3 regions of the Curtobacterium sp. LFS079 genome follow, and region 3 is predicted to be linked to each of the others. Evidence: riboswitches for the same ligand, from Rfam matches in the RefSeq annotation. Region 3 holds a riboswitch; each other region holds the start of a gene.
What was found. Region 3 has a riboswitch for S-adenosylmethionine ahead of metX (homoserine O-acetyltransferase MetX). Riboswitches for the same ligand answer to the same signal wherever they lie in the genome.

Region 1 (7,810 bases), on a different contig from region 3:
TACCGTGAACGGCATGCCTGGAAATTTGCCCGGCTCAGGCTTTCCGCGCCCGCCAGCTCTGTGTTATGTAGGGCAGCCGGATGACATCGGATGGTCCGTGGCCAAGGTGCTCGTGCAGGTACCACTGGAGGTTGGCCATGACTTTCGCCCGGGTGGCCTCATTCGCGCGCAGGTAGTAGCTGCGCGACTTCGTCAGCTCCATGATGTCTTCCGCGAACAGCGGATCTTCCCACGGGCTAAGGTGGCTTTCCAAGCCGATGAATTCCGGGCCCACCACGGGTCGGAAGTCCGATTTGTGGACGTCCCCGGCATGCATGATGCGCGAGAGCCGGTGGACCCAGGGGACCGAGGTGTCCAGCTGGTTCCACACGAGGCCGAGTACTCCGCCGGGACGCAGGATGCGGGCCAGTTCGGTGCTCGCCAGCAGGGGATCGCACCAGTGCCAAGCCTGGGCAACGCTGACGACGTCGAATGCTGAATCCGCCAGTCCTGTTGCCTCTGCCGTGCCGAGGAGTGCCGTGGCCGCCGGGTAATCCTTCCGCAGCTGCGCGAGCATGTCTTCGGAAGGGTCGACGGCGGCCGTCTGCAGGCCGCGTTCCAGCAGCAGGGCGGTGAATTTGCCGGTCCCGGCACCGATGTCCGCGGCGGTCCGGGCGCCGGCGGGCACCAGCCAGTCCGCGGAATCGGCCGGGTAGCCGGGACGGACGCGGTGGTAGTGCTCGCCGCCGTCCTGGAAGCTCGATCCGAGCTCGCGCCGCCGCTCGCTGTGCAGTTTGGGACCGTGGAGCCTGGCGTTTCGGAGCTTGGGTCCGCCGCGGTGTCCACCGGATCGCAAAGCCACGCGTCCACTCCTCACCGGGTCCTGAAATACTCTATGAATCTACCGCACTCAGTCGGTGCTGCAGGGCGCGGCGCCTGCGGTTCCGGGAGTGTTTGGCGCCCAATGCGGGTAGCTGCGGTGGTCGTTGGCAGGGACCCAGCGGCCGGCGTCGACGACGTAATCCCAGCCGAGGCCCTCGGACTTGAGCGCCTTGATTCCGGCGATCAGACGCGTGGCGTCCTCGAGCCGGGAACCCAGGCCGAAGCTGGCGCGCAGGGAACCGGAGGGCAAGCCGAGCCGCTTGAGCAGCGGGTGGGCGCAGAATCGCCCGTCCCTCAGGCCGATGCCGTGTTCTGCGGCGAGGTACGCGGCGACCAGGCCTGCGTCGTAGCCCTCAAGGGAGAAGTTCACGACGCCGATGGTGTCGGCCGGGTCGGTGTCGCTGAAGATCTGGTGGACCGTGACACCCTCGATGTCCTTCAGGCCTTCAACCAGATGGGTCCGGATCGCGGATTCGTGGGCGTGCCACTCGTCCTGGTCCAGTTCCGCGATGACCTGGGTGGCCCGGGCCAGGGTGGCCGCGCCGAGCACATTGGGGGAACCGCCTTCGTGGCGGGCCGGTCCGGTGGCCCAGGTGACCGAGTCGAGGCGCGCTTCCCGGACGGCGCCGCCACCGGCGAGGTGCGGGGTGCCGGCGTCGAGCCAGTCGGGGCGGCCTACCAGGACTCCGGCGCCGAACGGTGCGTAGAGCTTGTGCCCGGAGAAGACCAGGTAGTCGATGTCCGCCGCGGCGATGTCGACCCGCCGGTGCGGGGCGAGCTGGGCGGCGTCGACGACAATACGTGCGCCGTACCCGTGGGCAAGGGCGGCAAGCTCCTTGACCGGCAGGATCTCACCTGTGACGTTGGAGGCTCCGGTGACAGCGAGCAGACTGACGCCGCCCTGCGCCAAGGCTTCGCGGACATTGGCCAGGGTCTCCGCCAGGGTGGGCGCGGCGACGATGCTGCGGTGCGGCACATGCTGCCAGGTGAGCAGGTTGGCGTGGTGCTCGATGTCCAGGTACAGGACTTCGCCGCCGTGCTTTCCGTCCACGACGGGCAGGCAACCGGCCAGCAGGTTCAGGGAATCGGTGGTGTTGCGGGTGAAGATCACGCTGTCGTCCGAGCGGCCGCCCACGAAATCCCGCACGATGTTGCGCGCGTTTTCGTAGACCGAGGTGCTGATCTGCGAGGCGTAGCCGGCGCCGCGGTGGACGCTTGCATAGAACGGCAGGATTTCGTTCAGGTATGCGGACACAACGGTCAGCGCCGGGGCGGATGCGCCGTAGTCCAGGTTTGCGTACCGTACGTGGCCGCCCTGGATGAGCGGGGCCTGCAGTTCGGCGCCGGTGACGGCGGCCAGCGGGCGGGCAGCGGGTGCCTGCGGGGAGTCGTTGTGACGGAGTTCAGGCGAAGTGAAAGTGGCAGTGCTCATGGAAGTCCTCATTCAAGGGAACCCTGCGTGCAGGGGATCCGCGCTTGCCGCATCCGTTCCGGACCGGCCGGGTCGTCACCCGGGGCACCCCGCCGCGATGGAGGGTTGCCGGCCAGCAAACCGGGGTTTCACGCTGGCACTCGTGACCTGTCTTTGAGACTAAGACACCATACGCGACGCGCCAAAGCCGGCCGGCTTTGTTAAGCCGATTGTTACGGAAAGCGGATTCGGGGCTGTTTGCCGAACAAAAATCGGCAGGCGTCCCGCAGCGGGGACGCCTGCCGATGAATCTTCGCCGAAGCCTGAGGGGTGCAGGCTTAGAGGAGGTCGTCGATGGACGGGTTGAGTTTCCTGAGGACCTCGGAATGCAGGATCGAGTTGCTGGCGACGGCGTTCCCTCCGAAGGGGCCGTCCGTGCCGTCGAGGGAGGTGAAGCGGCCGCCGGCTTCGGTCACGATCGGCACCAGCGCCGCCATGTCATAGAGCTCGAGCTCGGGTTCCGCGGCGATGTCCACGGCGCCTTCGGCCACGAGGCAGTAGGACCAGAAATCGCCATATGCCCGGCTGCGCCAGACCGCGTCTTCCAGATCCAGGAAGGAATCCAGTGAGCCTTGCTTCTTCCACTCCGAGATTTCCGAGTAGGACAGCGAGGCGTCGGACAGTCGCGAGACGTTGCTGACCTTGAGCCGGGTGGCCGAGGCCAGGGAGCGGCCGGTGTAGGCGCCTCCACCCTTCACTGCCCACCAGCGCCGGCCCAGGGCGGGAGCGCTGACGACGCCGACAACCACCTCGTCGCCGTCGACGAGAGCAATGAGGGTGGCCCAGACGGGAACGCCGCGGACAAAGTTCTTGGTTCCGTCAATCGGATCGATGATCCAGCGCCGGGCGCCGTGCCCCGTGCTGCCGAATTCCTCGCCCAACACCGCGTCCCGTGGACGTGAGCGGGACAGTTGGCCGCGGATGGCTTCCTCGGCGGAGCGGTCGGCATCGGTCACCGGGGTGAGGTCGGGCTTGGACTCAACCTGCAGGTCCAGGGCCTTGAATCGCTCCATGGTCAGGGCATCGACGGAATCCGCCAGCACGTGGGCAAGGCGGAGGTCGTCGTTGTAATTTGGATCGGCTTGGGTCATGGTTCCAAACTACCGGCAAAACACTGCCCGCCCGGGGACTTGTGGAGCATGCCTCGTCAGATGACGGTGCCCAGTTCCTTGGTTTCCTTGGCCTCCTGGCGCGGATCCGCGCCGAGGAGCCGCCGCAGGGAGGCAAGGCGGGCCGGGCCTGCTTCCCCGGCGGAACCGGAGGCGACCCAGTCGTCGAGGCCGCAGCGGACCGCGTTGGCATCGTGCTTGCAGCCCCGCTCGCAGGATTCGGTCCCCGGTTCGAGATCCGGGAACGCGTGCATGATCCGGTCCGGATCCACCAGCGCCAGCCCGAAGGAACGGATGCCGGGGGTGTCGATGATCCAGCTCCCGGCGGGAGCTTCGTGCAGCCTCAGGGCCAGGGCCGAGGAGGACGTGTGGCGTCCGCGGCCGGTGACGGCGTTGACGCCGCCAGTGGCGCGTTCGGCGCCGGTAAGGGCATTGACCATGGTGGACTTCCCGACGCCGGAGTGCCCCAGCATCACGGTGACTTTGCCGTCGAGGTGCTCACGCAGGTGGCTGACGGCGGCGACGTCAAGCCTGGCGGACAGTCCGTCGTCACTCCTGGCATCGATGCCGGAGGCCTCGGAGTCGGCGGTGCGGCTGATGATCACCGGGAAGTCGAGGCTCAGGTAGTTGGCCAACAGCTCCGCAGGATCCTTGACATCCGCCTTGGTGACGAGCAGCAGCGGCTCGATCCCGGCGTCGTACGCTGCCACCAGGGCGCGGTCGATGAATCCGGTGCGCGGCTCCGGATTGGCCGCGGCGACGACGATTACCAGCTGGTCGGCGTTAGCCACCACTACCCGTTCCACGGGATCGGTGTCGTCGGCACTGCGGCGCAGCACGGTTTTGCGTTCCTCGACCCGGACGAGGCGGGCGAGGGCGTCCGGTCCGCCAGAGACGTCGCCCACCAGACCGACGAAGTCGCCGGGAACCACGGGATTGCGCCGCAGCTCGCGGGCGCGGGCAGCAATGACGACGCGTTCCTCGGGGGTGTCCTCGGCGACCACGGCCGTGTAGCGGCCGCGGTCCACCGTGATGATGCGCCCGAGCACGGCGTCGTCGTGGCTTGGCCGGTCCTTGGTGCGAGGGCGGGAACCCTTCTTGTTCGGCCGGATCCGGACGTCGGATTCATCCCATGACTGTGCGGAGCGTCCCATCGTCAGTGACCGGGCTCCGTGGTTCCGGGGTCGCTTTCCTGGTCAAGCATGGCCGCCCAGATCTGCGGGAATTCCGGCATGGTCTTGGACGTGGTGGCGATGTCCTCCACGAGCACGCCTTCGACAGCGAGGCCCAGGATGGCCCCTGCGGTCGCCATTCGGTGGTCGGCGTAGCTGTGCACGACGCCGCCATGCAGCTTGGCTGGCCGGATCACCAGGCCGTCGCTGGTCTCTTCGGCGTCGCCGCCGAGGCGGTTGATCTCTGCCACAAGTGCGGCGAGCCGGTCCGTTTCGTGTCCGCGCAGGTGGGCGATGCCGCTCAGTCTGGACTGGCCGGTGGCCAATGCGCACAGTGCCGCCACGGTCGGGGCGAGTTCGCTGGTCTCGTCGAAGTCCGCGCCCTTGATTTCAGGCCCGCCCGTCACGGTGAGCGTGCCGCCCTCGAGGCTGACGGTGGCGCCCATGGTCTGCAGGATCTCCCGCCAGAGATCGCCCACCTGGGTGGTGTTGGAGGGCCAGTTGGGAATCCGGACGGTGCCCTTGGTGGCGAGGGCCGCGGCCAGGAAGGGCCCGGCATTGGAAAGATCCTGTTCGATCCGCTCGTCGAAGGCCCGGATGGCGCCGGGAGACACCACCCAGTGGTTGGGGACAGAGTCATCGACCACGACCCCCACGCCGCGCAGGACGGCGATGGTCATGTTGATGTGGTCCAGGCTCGGCACCGGTTTGCCGACGTGCTCCAGGTGCAGCCCCTCGGTGAAGCGGGCGCCGACCAGCAGCAGGGCGGAGACGAACTGCGACGAGGCGCTGGCATCGATCACCAGGTGCCCGCCACGGACCGAACCGTTGCCGTCCACCGTGAAGGGAAGCGACGACGCGGCGCCGCCGTCAGGGCCGGAAATCCCGACACCGAGTGCGGACAGTGCCGCGATGATGGTGTTCATGGGGCGCTTGCGCGCGTGCGGGTCGCCGTCGAACGCCGAGGAACCGTTGCGCAGGGCCGCGAGCGGAGGCACGAAACGCATCACGGTGCCGGCGAGCCCGCAGTCGATGGCGCAGTCGGAGGCCGGCGCCGCCGGGTCGATCGGTTCGATCAGCAGGTCCGGTCCGTAGCTGCCGTCGCCCGGCACTTCCGTCACGGTGGCGCCCAGTTGCCGCAGCGCCTCGATCATCAGGGCGGAGTCCCGGGAATGCAGGGGAGCGCGGAGCCTGGACGGTCCGTCGGCCAAGGCCGCGAGGACCAGATAGCGGTTGGTGAGGGACTTGGAACCCGGAACCGTGACCGTGGCGTCAACGGGCCCGTGCGCGAAAGGGGCGTCCCAGAGGGGTGCGGAGGTTGTGGTGGCTTCCGTGGTGCCGGTCATGCGTTCTTTATGCTCCAACTGCGTTGTCTACTGCCTTGCGGACGGCGCGGTCCGCCTTCTTCAACTGCTTGCCGCCGGCCTTGCGGGCGTCCATGGCCAGGTGCTCGGCACGCCAGGCCAGGCTCGGCTTGCCGGCGGTGTCGACGGCGGCGAGCAGCGCGCCCCCGGTGAGCGAGATGTTCTTTAACAGCTGCGCGCGGCGCTCAAGCCGGCCTTCCTTGGTGCTGATGTCCGCCGAGCGCCACTCGACGAAGGCGTTCAGCCCCGAAATGACCGCCAGCAGGCCGGCAGAGAAGCGGGGCAGCTTGCCAAGAGCGAGCAGGGCGCCCGCACCAAGTTGGGTGCCGCCGATCAGCCGGGCGATGAGTTTTTCATCGGCCGGGAATGGCAGGGAATCCGAGGCCCGGCGCAGCAGCGGGGAGAGTTGCTTGGCAGTGTCGTCCGCGTTCTTGAGCTTGTCGATCCCGGAAACTACGAAGCTTGAGGCCAGCATCGGCCGGGCGGGAAAACGGATGAGGGACATGTTTTGCCTCCTGGATGGCTTGCCGCAACGGTCAAGGGTGCAGTCGCCTCTAGTCTTGCATCTTTGCGGAATATTTGCCCGGGAGGGGCGGTTGTGAGAAGAAGGCGCGGCGGCGCGCGGGGAAGTCCGCGCGCCAGACGCCTGCGAAGCCAGTATCTAGTGGAAGGAGCCGCTTTCTTGAGCTTGGTGAAAGACCGTCAGGAAGTGCCGGCACCGGCACGGGAGCCGGAGAAAGGTGCGCGCCGGGTGACAGTAGACTTGAACGCAATGAGCACCTTGGACCCGGCCGCAGCGGCCATGTACGAAGCGGCGGAGCAGCCTCAAGCGGGCTTGCACGGCTCCGCTGAAGAGTCCGGCCCCGACGTCGTCATCGATGTCGCAAGCGAAACCCCCGAACAGCGGCGGGCCCGCTTCGAGCGGGACGCCATGCAGTACGTCGACCAGCTCTACTCGGCGGCGATGCGCATGGCGCGGAACCCTTCGGATGCGGAGGACCTCGTCCAGGAGGCCTACACTAAGGCGTTTTCGGCGTTCCACCAGTACAACCCCGGCACAAATCTCAAAGCCTGGTTGTACCGGATCCTGACGAACACTTACATCAACCTGTACCGGAAGCGGCAGCGCGAGCCGCTGCAGTCGAATTCGGACACGATTGAGGACTGGCAGCTTGCCAGGGCCGAGTCGCACACGTCCACCGGCCTGCGTTCGGCCGAGGCGGAAGCTTTGGACCATCTTCCCGATTCGGATGTAAAGCGTGCTTTGCAGGCCATCCCGGAGGAATTCCGGCTCGCGGTGTACTTCGCGGACGTTGAGGGCTTCGCCTACAAGGAAATTTCGGACATCATGAACACCCCCATCGGAACGGTCATGTCCCGGCTCCACCGCGGCCGGAAAATGCTGCGCGAACTGCTGGCAGACTATGCCGCCGAACGGGGAATCAGGGGCGCCACGGACACCCCGGCCGGGGACGCCGCCACAAGCAATAAACAGGAGAAACGGAAATGAGCTGCCAAGGACTGGGCGACTGCGACGATGCGAGGATGCAGCGCATCTATGAATACCTTGACGGTGCACTGACCCGCGATGACATCGCCGAGATCAAGCAGCACCTGCAGGAGTGCCCCGAGTGCACTGAGGAGTATGACCTCGAGTGCGTCATCCGCACGGTGGTCAAGCGCTCCTGCACCGAGTCCGCCCCGGAGAACCTCAAGAACTCCATCCTGGACCGCATCCATTCGATGAACTCGGCGGAAGTCTAGTCCCAGCCGGGCGGACTGGCCCACGCGAGGCAAACGACGGAAGAACCCCGGAAACCATCAGGTTTCCGG
Region 2 (7,810 bases), on a different contig from region 3:
CCCGCAAGCTGGACGGACGTGCGATCAACATCCACCACTCCTTCCTGCCCAGCTTCAAGGGTGCCAAGCCCTACCACCAGGCCTACGCCCGCGGCGTGAAGACGGTGGGTGCTACGGCGCACTACGTCAACGGGGAACTGGACGAGGGTCCGATCATCTCCCAGCAGGTCCTGGACGTGGACCACACTTACGGCCCGGAAGACCTCGTCGCGGCCGGCCGTGACTCCGAATGCAAGGCCCTCAGTAACGCGGTGCGCTGGCACTGCGAGGGCCGGGTGATCCTGCAGGGCAACCGCACGGTGGTCCTCAAGTAGGCAGGGTCCCCCCAAAAAGCCTGTTCACGGGAAGCAGGAAATGCCCGACGGCGGTTCGCACCGCCGTCGGGCATCTTGCGTTTAAGGGGATCGGCTCAGAGGTCGTCGCGGCAGTGCGCGGAGTGCAGTTTGTAGAGGCCCGTAAGGTCTCCGGCCGCCAGGCCGTCCGGCGCGCCGATTTCCGGGTACATGAGCTGGACGGGATCGTCCACGTGGTCCAGGCCCACCACATGGCCCAACTCGTGCTGCATGACCGCCGAGACGTAGTCCGCCCCGCCGGGCAAGCCCATGAGTTCGGTGATCTGCGGGGTGTCCAGGTCCAGGCGCCCCGAGACGTAGCTGCGCGGGCCCGAACCGAAACTGTAGGCCGTGCTGCCGCCGGTGCCGATCACCTTGCCCGCCAATGCGGGAGACGTCGCGGGGGTGGTCCAGGAAACCAGCAGCGGAGCCCAGCGGTTCCCGTAGAGCTTGGGCTGGTAGGCCTCGCGCTTTGGCGTGGGTTTCTCCTTGGTGGCGCCGTCCTTGACGAACTTCAGGCCCGTGGCGGCCGAAATCTTCGCCACAGCGTCTTCCAGAAGGCCTTCCGAACCGGCCGGGGCGAGTTCCGCGTTGACCACATAGTGCACTGGACGGCAGGGCGAGTAGCCCACCGGGCTGCCGTCCGGGTTGGTGGCCAGGAACTTGTAGGACGTGCTTTCCACCGCCGGTTTCACGGGCGTGAGCAGCGGATGCCCGGCCTCCTCAAGGCCGGGCGGTGGAGCGTCGTCATCCTGCTGCTTCTTCGAGCCCGGCGCCGCGGCGCCCGCCGCCGTACCGGGTTGCGCGCCTTTGTCCGTGGCTTGGCGGCTGGCTCCCGGCAAGGCCGGAAAGAGGGACGTGATCCGTGGATCGCCGCGCAGGAAGCCACTGACCAGCAGCGCGATGACAACCGCAACGGCCACTACCAGGAGGTTGCGGAGCAGGTACAGGCCGGTGCGGGGACGCCGGGGCGGCAGGCCGCCGTCGGGCTCGAAATCCGGGTACATCCTGCTCCCTGCGTTGTAGACAAAGCGGCTGCCTGCCGCCTAGCCGACCACAGCTCCGAACAGCAGGCCAAGCCCGTAGGTTGCGCCGGCGGCGCCAAGGCCGATCGCCAGCTGGCGGAGGCCACGCGTGAGGGGCGAGGTGCCGGAAAGCAGACCAACGACGGCGCCCGTTCCGAGAAGCGCGACGCCCACCAGAGTACCGGCCGTCAGGAGGGCAGCGAAACCGCCGAGTCCGAAGATGAACGGCAGGATCGGCACGATGGCACCGGAGGCGAAGAAGCAGAAGCTGGACACCGCGGCACCCCAGGCGGAACCGACGGCTTCGTGCTCGTCCGGGCTCTCCTCTTCCTCCGGGTGGAGGGACAGGGATGGATCGCAGTCGCAGGAGTAGACGCCCATGCGCTCGGCGGCGCGGTGTTCGGCGGCTTCGTGGCTCATGCCGCGGGCCAGGTAGACCAGCACCAGCTCGTTGTGCTCGATGTCCAGGGAAGGCGCCGCGGAGAGCGTGACCTGGGTGGGCCGGGTGGCCTTCAGCAGTTCCAGCTGGGAGCGGACCGAGACGTACTCGCCGGCGCCCATGGACAGCGCACCGGCCAGCAGGCCGGCGATGCCGCTGAAGAGCACTACGGAGGTGGGGACGCCGGTGGCCGCCATGCCCATCACGAGGGACAGGTTGCTGACCAGGCCGTCGTTTGCGCCGAATACAGCGGCGCGGAAGGAACCGGAGAGCCGGTTGCGGCCGCGGGTGGCCAGACCGCGGACCACTTCTTCGTGGATCTGCTCGTCGGCGGCCATTGCACGCGTCGCGGCGGGATCGGTGGCGTAGGGGGAGCGGCTCTCGGCGCGCTGGGCAAGGGCCAGCACGAACACCGAACCGAAATGCCGCGCCAGGAAGCCGAGCAGGCGGCTGCGGGTCGACGCCGCCTTGGGCATTCCCGCGTGTTCACCCAACACGCGAAGCCAGTGGGCTTCGTGACGGCCTTCGGCGTCGGCGAGGGCCAGAAGGATTTCGCGTTCTTCGCCGTCGCGGCGCTGCGCCAGTTCGCGGTACACGGCGGCTTCGGCGCGTTCGTCGGCCAGGTACTGCCGCCAGCGTTTGATGTCTGCGGGGGAGGGAGGTTCCGGCTGCGCGGTGTCTTGCGGCCGCGCTGTGTCCATTGGCGTTTGCACTGTGGCTTTTGGCGGCACTGTGGCTTTTGGCGGCACTGGGTCTTTTCGCGGCACTGTGGCTTTTCGCGTTTGCACTGTGGCTCCTGTGTTGCCGGGGCGGGTTTCATCGCCCCGTTGCACTTCCACATTAGCGCCAATTTCCGCGGTTTTTTGGCCGGTAATCCTCACCACGGAGTTTCGGCATGCCTTAAAGCAAGCGCCGTCCTGCCACACCTTGACCCCCGGCAGGGGCAGTGCTCAGATGGAGGAACAAGGGGCACGGATTGGCGCGGCCGTGCAGTTGGCCGGACCGAGCCGCAGCCCGCGGCAAAGTGAACGGAAGGTTTCACCGTGGACAGCACCGAACCGCATGCCTGGCACGCCGAACGTCCGACCGTCGAGGCGGATCCCGCCTACGACTACAGCGAGGACATCCCTGTGGACGAGGAATGGGACGAAGAAGACGACGCCATTGACGAAGAAGAACGGGTCGTGCCGCTCGACGTCGATGAACACCGGGAAGAAGAAGGCGACGAAGAATAGCCCGGTACCCGTGTTCCGGTCTTTTCCGTCACTCCAGGATGAATGACAGGTCCTTGCCCCCGCGGTAACCGCGCGCGGCGACGGCGAGGAGCAGCCTCCGCTCGGCCGGAAACCAGAGGGCGGGCCGTACTGTACGGGCCAGCGCCCGGGTGAGGAGCCGCGGGTCAGCGCACCGCCCGAGTTCGCGCCTGCCGGCCACGAAGAGCAGCACCGATCCGCTGGAAATATCGACACAGGGAATCACCCGCAGCGCCGCCGGGGAGCCTGCGGCTGCGGGCGGTTCGGCGCGCGGTTCATTCCGGTTGTCCGTCTGGGCAGGTGCAAGGTGGGCGGTGGCATCAAGAGGCATTGGCCTTCTCCTGGGGGAGTTGCTCTTGCCTGGCCGGTTGTCTCTGGTCCGGTGCAGGCCGCTTCCTCATCCGAACCACCCGTGAACATGGGGTTGGTGCGTGGCAAGTCGGAGCTTGGCGCCACATCTCTTGAAGCTGGACTTACCTTAGCGCACCCGTCCCGCCTGCGGGACAGGGCAAAGCCGGGAACGACGACGGCGGTGCCACCTGCGCAAGGTGGCACCGCCGTCGTCGTTATCCTGTTAGCCCGCCGGGGACTAGTGGCCCGTGTGGCTGGCCACCGGGTGCGCGTCCAGGGGCAGTTCCTCGGAGACAGCCCCGGCAACCCGGCGCTCCCAGGCTTCGCGGACTTCCGGATCCGTGGGCGGCGTGAGCAGGGAAATCACCACATAGCAGACAAGGGAAGCGCCCAGGCCCCAGTAGATGGGCTCGTTGGCGTAGACGCCGTCCTCGCTCGGGATGGCACCCACCGCGTACATGATCAACAGGCCCAGCGTCAGCACCGAGCCGACTGCCATGGACCAGGCAGCGGCAACCCCGGTGCCGCGCTTCCAGACCAGGCCGCCGAGGATGGCGACCAGCAGGCCGCCCACCAGGATGTCGTAGGCGATGGTCAGGGCCACGACCACGTCCTGCGCCGCCATGGAGATCAGCACGGCCAGGATGCCCAGGCCCAGGACCCAGTAACGGTTGGCCTTGACGTCGTGCTCGGGGTTTTCGGTGTCATCGGTGTGGACGGTCTTGCCGAACCAGCTGGCCACGAACGGAACAACGTCTGCGCGGGCCACGGTCGCGGCGGCGATCAGGGCGCCGGACGCCGTGGACATCATGGCGGCGACGGCTGCGGCCATGACCAGGCCGCCGATTCCGATCGGGAGGATGTGGGTGGCAACTTCCGCGTAGACGACGTCCTTGCCGAGCGCCTTGACGTCGATGTTCGGCAGGGCTACGCGGGCAGCCAGGCCGATGACGGCGCCGGCCAGGCCGTAGAGGATGCAGTAGACACCGGCGGTGGCGCCGCCCCAGCGGGCCACCTTGGGGGTCTTGGCGGTGAAGACGCGCTGCCAGATGTCCTGGCCGATCAGCAGGCCGAGGGTGTAGACGACGAAGTAGGTGATGATCGTCTGCATGCCGATGCCGTCGATCTGGAAGAAGGACTCCTTCACCCGGGAGCGGATGCCGTCCAGGCCGCCGGCCGCGTTCAGGGCGAAGGGCAGCATGAGGAAGAAGATACCCACGGTCTTGATGACGAACTGGACCTGGTCGGCCAAGGTGATGGACCACATGCCGCCGATCGTTGAGTAGACCAGCACGATTGCGCCGCCGACGGCGATGGCGAGCCAGCGCTCCCAGCCGAAGAGGACCACGAAGATGGTGGCGTAGGCGCCGGTGGACGTGGCGCAGAGCATCAGGGTGTAGGCGAGCATGACGATGCCCGAGGTCTGCGTGGCCTGCTGGCCGTACCGCAGGCTGAGCATCTGGGAGACGGTGTAGATTTTCAGGCGCTGGATCGTCCCGGCGAAGAGCAGGCTCAGCAGCAGCACGCCGGTGCCGATCGCGACGACGAGCCACATGCCGGAGATGCCGAACTTGTAGCCGAGGCCCACGCCGCCCACCGTGGAGGCGCCGCCAAGGACCACTGCCGCCATGGTGCCCGTGTAGAGGAACGGGCCCAGGCGGCGGCCGGCCACGAGGAAGTCACTGTTGTTCTTGGTGCGGGACTTGCCCCACCAGCCAAAGGCCAGCATGGCCAGCAGATACACCACCACAATGGCGATGTTGAGGAACGATGAGTCCATTGTCGGCTCCTGGGGATTTTGCAGCGGCCGGGTTCCGTTTCCATGACAGCGCCGGTGTCATTCGGACCATTCCGCGGTGCGGGGTGTTGGGGGAGGAAAGTTTGCCATTTTGCCTAGAGGGCAACACTTGTTGCATGAAAGGATATGTAGTGATCGGCGTAACAGTCAAGGGCGGGTGCACAGGGCAGGGGGCTCCGCGGCCCCGCCGGATACTATGGCCCAAATGACTGGGCCGCACTTTTCGGCCTGAAAGGTTCGTGAATGAAGGCTCTTCCCGTTGAACCCAGCAACGTTCCGCTTGCCATCGGTTCAAGAATCCGCGCCGCCCGCCAATCCCAGCGGCTCACCATCGAGCAGGTGGCAGAAGCCACCGGGCTGACCAAGGGATTCCTCAGCCGCGTGGAACGGGACCTGACCTCGCCGTCGGTGGCGTCCCTGGTGACGCTGTGCCAGGTGTTGTCCGTGTCCATCGGCGATCTTTTCGCGGCACCGGAGACGCACCTGACGCGCCGTGACGACGGGCCGAAGATTTCCTTGGGCGGCGAAGGAATCGTGGAGCGACTCCTCACGGCGCGGTCCGAGCGCCGCCTGCAGATCATCAGGGCCGTGATCGAACCCCGCGGGCGCGGCGAATCGGAGCTCTACGCCGTCGACTGCGATGTGGACGTCCTGCACGTCACCAAGGGCCGTATCCAGCTGATCCTGAGCAACGAAAAGTACGAGCTCGAGGAAGGCGACACCTTGTCCTTCCCCGGCCGCGAGCCGCACACCTGGGTCAACCCCACGGACGAAACCGTCGAGGTGCTCTGGATCCTGGTGCCCGCCGCCAGCCGCTGAGGGTTGGACATGTGAGGCCCGCTCTGCGTCCTTTGACCAGGTCAAAGGACGCAGAGCGGGCCTCACAATGTAGAAAACGCAGCTACCCTACGTGCACCCAGGGCCGGCGCGTGATGTCGGCCTCGGCCTCTCGCAGCACCTCGCGGGTCACGGGAGCGATTTCGCCTTCGCCGAAGAACAGGAACTTGCTGAGGTTGGCAATCGGGTTGCCCTCCGTCCAGCGGAAGTAGATGTGCGGCATGAGGCCGGTGACGTCGCGGATGTGCAGCAGCACGGCAGCCAAGGTGTTGGGCACGTTGTTGCTGTGGACCTCCAGGACCTTGAAGCCGTGGCGGTGCTTGCCCTCCACGAGCAGTTCCTGTTCGAAGTCGGAGCTGTCGTCCACGATCACCTCGATGAACAGCGCATCGCTGTCCTCGGGCAGGTGGTTGGCCTGCTGGGCGTGCTCCAGCTTTTCCCGGTACCGGTCGGCGGCGACCCGCTTCGGTTCGTGGGCGATCAGCCGGATGGGTCCTTCGTCATTGGCCGCCGTGAACTCCAGGGCCTTTTCGTCCATCTTGATGTGGGTGGCGCGCAGTTCGAAGGAGCGCCGGACCCGGGACGCGAAGCTGACAAGCAGGATGCCCAGGATGAACAGTGCGGCGATCCTGATGCCGTCGGGTCGCTCCACCACGTTGGCCACCGTGGTGTAGCTGAACACCAGTGCCACGGCCCCGAAGGCCAGGGTCTTGACGCGCTGCTTCCGGCGTTTGGCCGAGAGCGTCACGGCGATGGACGCGGAGGTCATCAGTACCAGCACGCCGGTAGCGTAGGCCCCGCCCTGGGCTTCAACATTCGCCTCGAAGATCACCGTGATCAGGAACCCGACGGCGGTGAACACCAGGACCAGGGGGCGGACGGCCTTGGTCCACGAGGGGGCCATGCCGAAGCGCGGGAGGTAGCGAGGCACGAGGTTCAGCAGCCCGGCCATGGCGGACGCGCCGGCGAACCAGAGGATCGCGATGGTGCTGATGTCGTAGATGGTGCCGAAGCCGTCGCCCAGGTACTGGTGCGCCAGGAACGCCAGGGCGCGGCCGTTGGCCTTGCCGCCCGGTTCGAATTCGGCCGCCGGGATCAGGAAGGTGGTGATGAAGCTGGAAGCCACCAGGAAGGCACTCATGATGAGGGCCGCCGTCGTGAGCAAGCGGTGGGTGCCGCGGATGCGGCCGGCGGGACGCTCCTCGGTGTCGTCAGGTGCCCCCTTGATCTGGGGCATGACGGCGACGCCGGTCTCGAAGCCTGAGAGGCCGAGGGCGAGTTTCGGGAACACCAGCAGGGCGATGCCGATCATCACGAGCGGGTTGCCGTGCTGCTGGTTGAGGGCGGCCCACCAGTCGGTGACGACGTGGGCTTCGGTGGCCACGTGGAACAGGCCCACCAGCACCACCACGGCATTGAGCACCAGGTATACGCCCACCAGCACCACAGCCACGTTGATGGCTTCCTTGAACCCGCGCAGGAACACGATCCCAAGCGCAGCGATCAGTGCAAGGGTGATGGCGATTTCCTGGCCGTGCATCCAATCGGGCGCGAAGGGATTCTCCACCGCGTGGGCGCTCGCGTCGGCAGCGGAGAGGGTCATGGTGATCATGAAGTCCGTAGCAGCGAAGCCGAGCAATGCCAGGACAAACAGCTTGCCGCCCCAGCGGGGGAGGAGCTTCTCCAGCATGGCGATGGAACCTTCACCGCGCGGGCTTTCGGAGGCGACGCGGCGGTATACGGGCAGCGCGCCCAGCAGCGTCACGATCACCAGC
Region 3 (7,810 bases):
AACTCGACTAGAACTTCACCTGCGGGGCGTCCAGGACGGTTTCGTCCACCCGGCGGTCAACCCACTGGCTGAACGGCACGTCGAGGTCATACTTTCCGCTCGTGTTGCGTACCAGGGTCCGCAGTTCGGCGTTCCCGGGGTTGTTGAGGGACTCAAAGTATTCAACCGACCAGTGGAACCAGCGCATGCAGAACAGCCGCATGGTCAGACCGTGCGTCACCAGCAGGGTGTTCGGGGCGTAGTCCGGCTTCTCCCAGTGCCGGTACAGGGTCTCCATGAAGGATGAGACGCGGTCATAGACATCGGAGCCGGACTCGCCTTCCCGGAAACGGTAGAAGAAGTGTCCGTAGAGGTTCCGCAGTTCCTTCTGGTCCTCGATCTCGCCGGCTATCTGGAAGTTGGCCCAGTCCTGCTCGCGCAGCCGGGGTTCCTCGATCACCCGCTCCGTCACGCCGTCCAGCTGCAGTGCCTCGAGCGTCTGGTAGGCCCGCAGGTACGGCGAGACGTAGACGCACAGCTGCTCGCCGTCGAGCTTCCTGCGCAGTTCCTCCCCGGTGCGCCTGGCCTGTTCCAGCCCGAGCCCGGTCAGCGGGATCCGATAGTCGGGCACGCGGTTGTAGATCGAGGTGTCCACGTTGGCGGCCGACTGGCCGTGCCGGACCATGAAGATACGTGCTGGCGCGCTCATCCCACCAAGCATAGGCAAACACCCAGGAAAATGAGGGCAAGATAGGACCATGCTTGTTGCCTCCACCCGCCGGCTGCGCGCCGAAGTGCTCATCGTCCTGGGCCTGTCCCTGGGCCAGTCGGCGGTGTACTCGGTGGTGCAGCTGCTGGACAAGATGAGCCGGGCCCCGCTGGCGCAGGGAACATCCACACTGAACGCCTCGCGGAACAGCCGGGAGTACTTCGACCTGACCTACCAGCTGCTGGACATCGCCTTCGCCCTGGTTCCGGTGGTGCTGGTGTTCTATTTCCTCTCCCAGCAGCGGGCACCGTCGGAGCAGGAATCGGCGTTCCAGCGCCTCGGCTTCACCCTGTCCCGCCCCGGCCGCGACCTTCTGCAGGGCCTGGGCCTGGCGGCGCTCATCGGGATTCCCTCCCTGGGCCTTTACGCCGCGGGCCGGGCCATGGGAATCACGACGGCGATCATCCCCAGCGGGCTCGACTCCCACTGGTGGACGGTGCCGGTGCTGATCCTCTCCGCGGTGCGGCATGCCGTCGTCGAGGAGGTGATCGTGGTGGGCTACCTGCTGGACCGCTTCGGCAAATTCGGCTGGAGCATGCCGCTGGGCATCGTCTTGAGTGCGCTCCTGCGGGGCAGCTACCACCTCTACCAGGGCTTCGGTCCGTTCATCGGGAACGCGGTCATGGGCCTGGTCTTCGGTTGGGTCTACAGCCGCACCAAGCGGGTCATGCCGCTGGTGGTGGCCCACGCCCTGCTGGACATTGCTGCCTTTGTCGGCTTCAGCCTCTTCGGCAAGGCGGTTGGGCTGGGCTGACGGTCGGGGTGGGCTGAACCGCAGAGGCCGCGGAAAGCCTTAAAAGGTTTCGGCCGCCGTCGCTGGGTGACGTCATTGGCACCCGCCGAAGGCGGCCGAAGATTTGGGCCGGGGCACCGCCGGTGGCGGCACCCCGGAGGGGTCAGATGGTGACGGCCCCGTTGGCTGTTTCAAAGGTGACGGACATGATGCCCGGAACACCGTGCGGAGCAACCCACTGGACGGCAACGTCCTCAAGCGGCTTCTCCACCGGTTCGCCCAGCCACTCGGTCACACGGGCAGCCGACCCGGCGATGGTGAGGCTGGACATCTTGACGTCGCTCGCGTAGACGAGGGACGGGTGCAGTGCAGGATCGCCTTCCCAGCGGAGCAGGTACGGGACCTGCGGATCCGCGATCAGGCCGAGGATGCCGATCTGCTGCCACACAAGTTCCCGGCCGTCAGGGAACTTGCGGTTGCCGGGAACCGCGGAGCGGCCCAGTCGTTCTTCAAAGGGGGACAGGTCGTCGACGGCGACGCACCATCCCATCCATCCACCGCCGGTGGCGGAGCGTGCCCGGACGGCCTGTCCGAACGGTGCTTTATCCGACGCCGGGTGGTCCAGGACTTCCACAACTTCCAGGTATTTGTGGTCTGCGAGCGGAATGATCATGTTCCGCGTACCGAAGCGCGGGTGCACTCCGCCGCGGACCGCATCCACTCCCAAAGCTGCGGAAATCCGCTCTGTGGTGGCCATCAGGCCATCCTGTTCACAAGCGTAAGAGACGTGATCCATGCGCATGTCACTCATCTTGGCACTTTGTGATGGGCCTCTCAGCTTAGCCAAGCCTAAGTAAGGTAGGACGTTCACCCGACCCGGTCCCGACTGTCACATAGCTGTCACATTGTTCGCGTTGGCGGAGCGGTTTTTCCTACACTCGAAGCAAAGGTCACGAGTGCCAGCGCTAAACCCCGGTTTGCTGGCCGGCAACCCTCCGTCCGTGGCGGGGTGCCCCGGGTGAAGACCTGGCCTGCCGGACAGCTGTCGGCAGGCAAGCACGAGGTTCAGGGGTTCTCCATGACGATTGCCGCACCGTCGGCCACCAGCAAGCGCAACGACAACGGCCACAACCAGGATGGCACGGTCAAGTACGTTTCCATCGGCGCACTGGAACTCGAAGCGGGAGGCTACCTGCCGGACGTGGTCCTCGCCTACGAAAGCTGGGGGACGCTCAACGCCGATGCCTCGAACGCGGTCCTCATCGAGCATGCCCTCACCGGTAGCACCCATGTGGCCCGCGGTGGAAGCGACGAAGAAGGCTGGTGGGAACAGCTCGTCGGCCCCGGTGCCACCATCGACACCGACCGCTGGTTCGTAGTCTCGGTGAACATCGTCGGCGGCTGTTACGGCAGCACCGGGCCGTCGTCGAACGCGCCTGACGGCAAGCCCTGGGGTTCCCGCTTCCCGCTGGTGACCTTGCGGGATTCCACCACCGCGGAGGCCCGCCTTGCCGACGCCCTCGGAATTGACAGCTGGCACGCGGTAATCGGCGGCTCCATGGGCGGCGCCCGCGCACTCGAATGGGCGGTCAGCTACCCGGCCCGCGTGAAGAACTGCGCCGTCATCGCAGTCGGCGCCTACAGTACGGCCGAACAGATCGCGTTCGCCCAGGCACAGACGCTGGCGATCCGCCAGGACCCCGCCTTCAACGGCGGCGACTACTACGACGGCGCGGCTCCCGAGGCGGGCCTCGCCCTCGCCCGGCGGATCGCCCACATCACCTACCGCTCGGCCGCGGAGCTGGACTTCCGCTTCGGCCGTAACGCCCAGGACGATGAGACGCCGCTCCAGGCCCCGGCGCTGGGGGAGCGCGGCCGCTACCAGGTGGAAAGCTACCTCGACCACCAGGGCCACAAGCTCGTGCAGCGTTTCGACGCCAACAGCTACGTCGCCCTCACCGAGGCCCTGATGAGCCATGATGTTTCGCGCGGCCGCGGCAGCCTCAAGGAAGCGCTGGCCCTTGTCGAGGCGAACTTCTTCGTCGCCGCAGTGGATTCGGACCGCCTCTATTTCCCGGAGCAGTCGCGCGAACTCGCCGAAGCGCTGCCCGGCGGCGTGGAGGTCCACACCATCGAAGCCCCGATCGGCCACGACGGGTTCCTCACCGAGATCGGCCAGCTCGGCCCGCAGCTGGGCACGGCCTTCTTCGCCTAGTCAGCCGCTCATGATCTCCTGGCGGAGCTTCATGTACTCCTCCATGGCGATCTTGCCGTCACTGAACTTCTGGTCCAATTCCGCCAACTTGCGTGCCCGGTAGCCTTGCGGCTCCGACGGCGCCGGGCCAGGGACGGGAGGCGGTCCGGCGGGTGCCCGGTGCTGCTCCGGTGAGTACGGGTTCGACGGCGGAACGTGCGACGGCGGGTACTGGACAGGTGGATTTTGGGCCGGCGGGTACTGGCCCGAAATGTAGTCCGGGAGCCTGCCCGGGTAGCCGCCCTGTTGGAAACGTCCGTCCGGGTGGCCGCTGTTGCGGATCCGCCGTTGCTGGGATCGCCTGTACATCCGGATCCCCATCGGGATCAGCCACGAGCAGACGATAATCCAAAAGAACAGATTGTTCATGGGGCCACCTCATTCCGTCTCAAGCTTAGCCCCGGGGTTTCCTCCGGGCAGGCCCGTCAGATGAGCTGCACAGGCATCCCCAGGAAGGCCCCGTACCGCACGGCCTCGGCCTCGAGCGCGGCGTGCCCGGCCGCGTCCAGGGCCCGGTCCATCCTGACATCGAGCAGGCATTCAGCCCCTGAAAGATCGTGCCGCCACCACCCGGCCATGCGTCCGTCCAGCAGGACGACGTGTACGGGTGATCCCGCCGATCCGAAATAGGGGGCAGTCCCGCCAAGGTGGTTCCGGGTCTGCGAATAGCCCATCACGTACTCGTCGTAGCACTGGATCAGGTCGATCTTCGGCGCTGCGGTGCGGGAGGTTACGGGCGGCGTGGCGGACGCGGCGGAGGCTGCGGCGTCGAGCTCCTCGGCAGCAAGATGGAAGTCCATTCCGTCCCGGTTGAACGAGGCAAGCGAACCCGGGGAGATGTCCGCGGCCAGCCGCAGGCCCTCCCGCACCTCGCCCATCGTCAGGCCGGACCACGCGGCGCAGTCCTTGACCGTTGCGGGTCCCCGGCTCCTGAAATACCGCAGCGCGAGCTGACCAAGGGAGGCCTCGCGCCGCCCGGCCGTCCCGGAGAAGCCGTTCGCCGCTGACGGATCCTGCCGGGCCCGTTCCGGAAATGAGGCGTATGTCTGTTTCAGGGCTCCACCGGCGGACCGCACCGGCGTGCCGCTGACCAGGACCCTGTTGATCTCCGCATGCATCAGCAGGTAGATGAAGCCAAGTCCCTTGGAAGGGAATCCGGCATCCCCGAGCACGGTTGCCAGCTCCTCGCGGGTCTTGTGGGCGCCGCCGGCAACCGCGCCGGCCAGGATGTCGGCGCTCCGGGCTGCGGCCTTGGCGTCCACGCCGGTCTGGCGGTACATGCGCTTGTTCCCCTGGTGGAGGCGCGGCGCGGACAATTCCATGAGCCAGTCCAGGTCGTCCCGGTGCACAAAGTGCCAGGTGGGCCGCAGGACATGCGTCCGGAGGACTGTGCCGTCCGCAACGGCCTCTTCCACGCCGGCGGCGAGCCCGCCGTCGGCCGCGCCGCTCCCGCAGCGCTGGGCAAGCGACCACCGGGCGTAGGCGAACTCCTGGGACTGGACGGCGAGCAGGTTCTTCAGGGCCTCCCCGATGCTGCCCGCCCCGGGAGGCCGCAGCTGCTGGCGCCTGAGCCTGCTGGCGACGAGCCAGTCCGCGCTGCCGTCCACGTCCACGGGATCGTCAGTTCCGCGTCAGGTCCGCGGCAGTACCCCGTCCGCGGGGCCGAAGACGGGACCCGGCGTCGGGCGTTTGGGGGAGATGCCGTCGCCGGAGGACTGGTGGCGGATCCGCCGGATGACCCACGGCACCAGGTATTCGCGCGCCCAGACCAGGTCTCCGCTGCGTGCCTCACGCCAGCTGCGCAGCGGCAGCGGCTTCGGGGTGTACGGCTCCAGATTGTGCGGCACGTTCAGCGCATCGAGCACCATGGCGGCGATCGTGTGGTGGCCAAGCGGCGAGAAATGCAGGCGGTCCTCGTCCCACATCCGCGGGTCGGCCAGCTCGCGCAGGGACCACATGTCCGCCACCACGGCGTCGTGGCGGGCCGCCACCGTGCGGAGGTTCTCGTTGTAGATGGCCACTTTGCCGCGGATGCGGCCAAGGACGGTGGACCCGGTGTCAGGCCCATTGAAGAGCACCACCGTGGCGCCGTCCGCGGCCAACCGCCCGACGGCGTCGTCCAGCTTCTCGGCCAGCGCGTCCGGATCCCCGCCGGGCCGGATGAGGTCGTTGCCGCCGGCGCTGATCGAAATGAGGTCGGGCTTGAGGGCCAGGCACGGCACGAGCTGTTCGTCGAGGATCTGCTGCAGCAGCCGGCCGCGGATCGCCAGGTTCGCGTAGGCAAAGTCCTGGTGCCCGCGGCTCAGTTCCTCGGCCACCCTGTCCGCCCAGCCGCGGTGGCCGGCAGGTTTTCCGGGAATACTGCCGGGTTCGGGGTCGCCGATGCCCTCGGTGAAGGAGTCGCCCAGGGCCACATAGCGGCTCCAGGGGTGGTTCTGCTCGTCCACGGCGGGAAGGGCCATGGGATCAGTGGCGCTCACGTTCTTGTCCTGCCTCTTGATGCATGGCTGCGCAATCCTCTTGGCTGCGCACCTGCAGCTTGTTACTCAGGGGTAACTGTAAGAATAGTCCCATGAGTCAAGCAGCTGCCTTCCCTGCCCCTGTTGTCCTGTGGTCCCACGAGGAAGGGGAGCGGGCAGGCAAGCCGCTGCTGGTGCTGCTGCACGGCTACGGTTCCCATGAAGGGGACCTGTTCAGCCTGGCCGACATGCTTCCGCAGGAATTCGTCGTTGCCTCCCTGCGCGCCCCGATCCCCATGGGTCCGGGGTTCACCTGGTTCCCGCTGACGGCCTCCATCGATTACTCGCTCGACGCCGTCAAGCTCGCCGCCGACTACGCCCTCAGCTGGCTCGACAGCGTCAAGGGGGACCACCCCTCGGTGACCCTCCTCGGCTTCTCCATGGGGATGGCGATGGCCACCTCGATGCTCCGGCAGCGTCCCGCGGACTTTGCCGCCGTCGTCGGGCTTTCAGGATTCGCCGTCGACGCCGGTGCTGACGCCGCCTTCCGGGATGCCGAACTGGACGGCACGGTCCCGATGTTCTGGGGCCGCGACCAGCAGGACCCGGTGATCACGCCGGACAAGATCGAATTCACCATGGACTGGGGGCGCAAGCACACGGACCTCACCAAGGTGCTCTACACCGGCATGTGGCACGGCATCAACCAGCAGGAGATCGGGCACGTGGGCGAGTTCCTCACCCACAAGGTCCTGAACAACTAGCCCCGTGGGCTCAGCTTGGCGGTTATCAGCCCTGGGTAGCGATCCGCACGGTCAGGCCGTTCACAGTGACCGTGTCTCCGGCGTGCAGCTGGCGGCCGCGGCGTTCCTCGATGTCCCCGTTGACCTTCACCAGGCCGTTCTTGATGAGCTCCGCGGCTTCCACGCCGTCCTCCACCAGGTTGGCGAGCTTCAGCAACTGGCCAAGGCGGATCATGTCGTCGCGGATGGGTACTTCGTCGATTTCCGGGTTGCTCATACAAGCAATGATGCCTGAAGTAAGGTGGTGAAAATGCCGCAGTCGTCCCGCCCCGTGCTCCGGGCTTCCATGCCGTTGCCGGCCGGCCTGCTGCTTGCGGTGGCCAACGGTATCCTGCTTCCGGTCCAGGGCCGGATCAACACTGCGCTGGGGGCCAGGCTCGACGACGGCGTTGCGGCCGCCGTCGTAAGCTTCACTACCGGGCTGGTACTGATCGCCGTGATCGGCCTTGCTCTGCCAAAGGGCCGCGCTGGTTTGCTCCGGATAGTGCCTGCCGTCAAGGAGCGCAGCTTTCCGCGGTTCTATGTGGTGGCCGGCGGGATCGGCGCCCTCTACGTGATTGCCCAAACGTTCACCATTGGCCTGCTTGGCGTCGCGCTGTTCACGGTAGCCGTGATCACGGGCCAGACCCTGAGCGGACTACTCGTGGACCGGCTGGGGATTGCACCCGGCGGGAAACGTTCAATCACCGGGGTCAGGATCTTGGGAAGCATCCTGACGATTGCTGCGGTCGCCTGGGCTGTCTCGCCGCGCTTCGGCGCCGCCGCCGACGCCGGCTCTTTACTGCTCCCGATCCTGTTGCCGGTCGTGGCGGG

Region 1: it holds a riboswitch for S-adenosylmethionine, as region 3 does, so the genes downstream of both, ACNQPB_RS10310 (aminotransferase class V-fold PLP-dependent enzyme) here and metX (homoserine O-acetyltransferase MetX) in region 3, are expected to answer to the same signal.
Region 2: it holds a riboswitch for S-adenosylmethionine, as region 3 does, so the genes downstream of both, ACNQPB_RS12710 (hypothetical protein) here and metX (homoserine O-acetyltransferase MetX) in region 3, are expected to answer to the same signal.

Annotation. Positions count from the first base shown of each region.
Region 1 is NZ_JBFPFO010000005.1:49,195-57,004, forward strand. Features, by position in the region: gene ACNQPB_RS10305 (class I SAM-dependent methyltransferase) at 35-841, opposite strand; gene ACNQPB_RS10310 (aminotransferase class V-fold PLP-dependent enzyme) at 890-2,293, opposite strand; SAM riboswitch class IV at 2,329-2,441, opposite strand; gene hisN (histidinol-phosphatase) at 2,611-3,423, opposite strand; gene rsgA (ribosome small subunit-dependent GTPase A) at 3,480-4,595, opposite strand; gene aroA (3-phosphoshikimate 1-carboxyvinyltransferase) at 4,598-5,959, opposite strand; gene ACNQPB_RS10330 (DoxX family protein) at 5,967-6,482, opposite strand; gene ACNQPB_RS10335 (sigma-70 family RNA polymerase sigma factor) at 6,750-7,487, shown strand; gene rsrA (mycothiol system anti-sigma-R factor) at 7,484-7,741, shown strand.
Region 2 is NZ_JBFPFO010000006.1:233,746-241,555, reverse strand. Features, by position in the region: gene purU (formyltetrahydrofolate deformylase) at 1-314, shown strand, start outside; gene ACNQPB_RS12725 (matrixin family metalloprotease) at 410-1,339, opposite strand; gene ACNQPB_RS12720 (VIT1/CCC1 transporter family protein) at 1,379-2,497, opposite strand; gene ACNQPB_RS12715 (hypothetical protein) at 2,840-3,031, shown strand; gene ACNQPB_RS12710 (hypothetical protein) at 3,060-3,380, opposite strand; SAM riboswitch class IV at 3,397-3,516, opposite strand; gene ACNQPB_RS12705 (sodium:solute symporter family protein) at 3,639-5,180, opposite strand; gene ACNQPB_RS12700 (helix-turn-helix domain-containing protein) at 5,442-6,017, shown strand; gene ACNQPB_RS12695 (amino acid permease) at 6,100-7,810, opposite strand, start outside.
Region 3 is NZ_JBFPFO010000009.1:69,661-77,470, forward strand. Features, by position in the region: gene ACNQPB_RS14800 (DeoR/GlpR family DNA-binding transcription regulator) at 1-11, shown strand, start outside; gene ACNQPB_RS14805 (histidine phosphatase family protein) at 8-688, opposite strand; gene ACNQPB_RS14810 (CPBP family intramembrane glutamic endopeptidase) at 738-1,502, shown strand; gene ACNQPB_RS14815 (VOC family protein) at 1,645-2,283, opposite strand; SAM riboswitch class IV at 2,430-2,546, shown strand; gene metX (homoserine O-acetyltransferase MetX) at 2,560-3,696, shown strand; gene ACNQPB_RS14825 (hypothetical protein) at 3,697-4,104, opposite strand; gene ACNQPB_RS14830 (winged helix DNA-binding domain-containing protein) at 4,161-5,348, opposite strand; gene ACNQPB_RS14835 (SGNH/GDSL hydrolase family protein) at 5,367-6,197, opposite strand; gene ACNQPB_RS14840 (alpha/beta hydrolase) at 6,308-6,958, shown strand; gene ACNQPB_RS14845 (RNA-binding S4 domain-containing protein) at 6,984-7,214, opposite strand; gene ACNQPB_RS14850 (DMT family transporter) at 7,248-7,810, shown strand, end outside.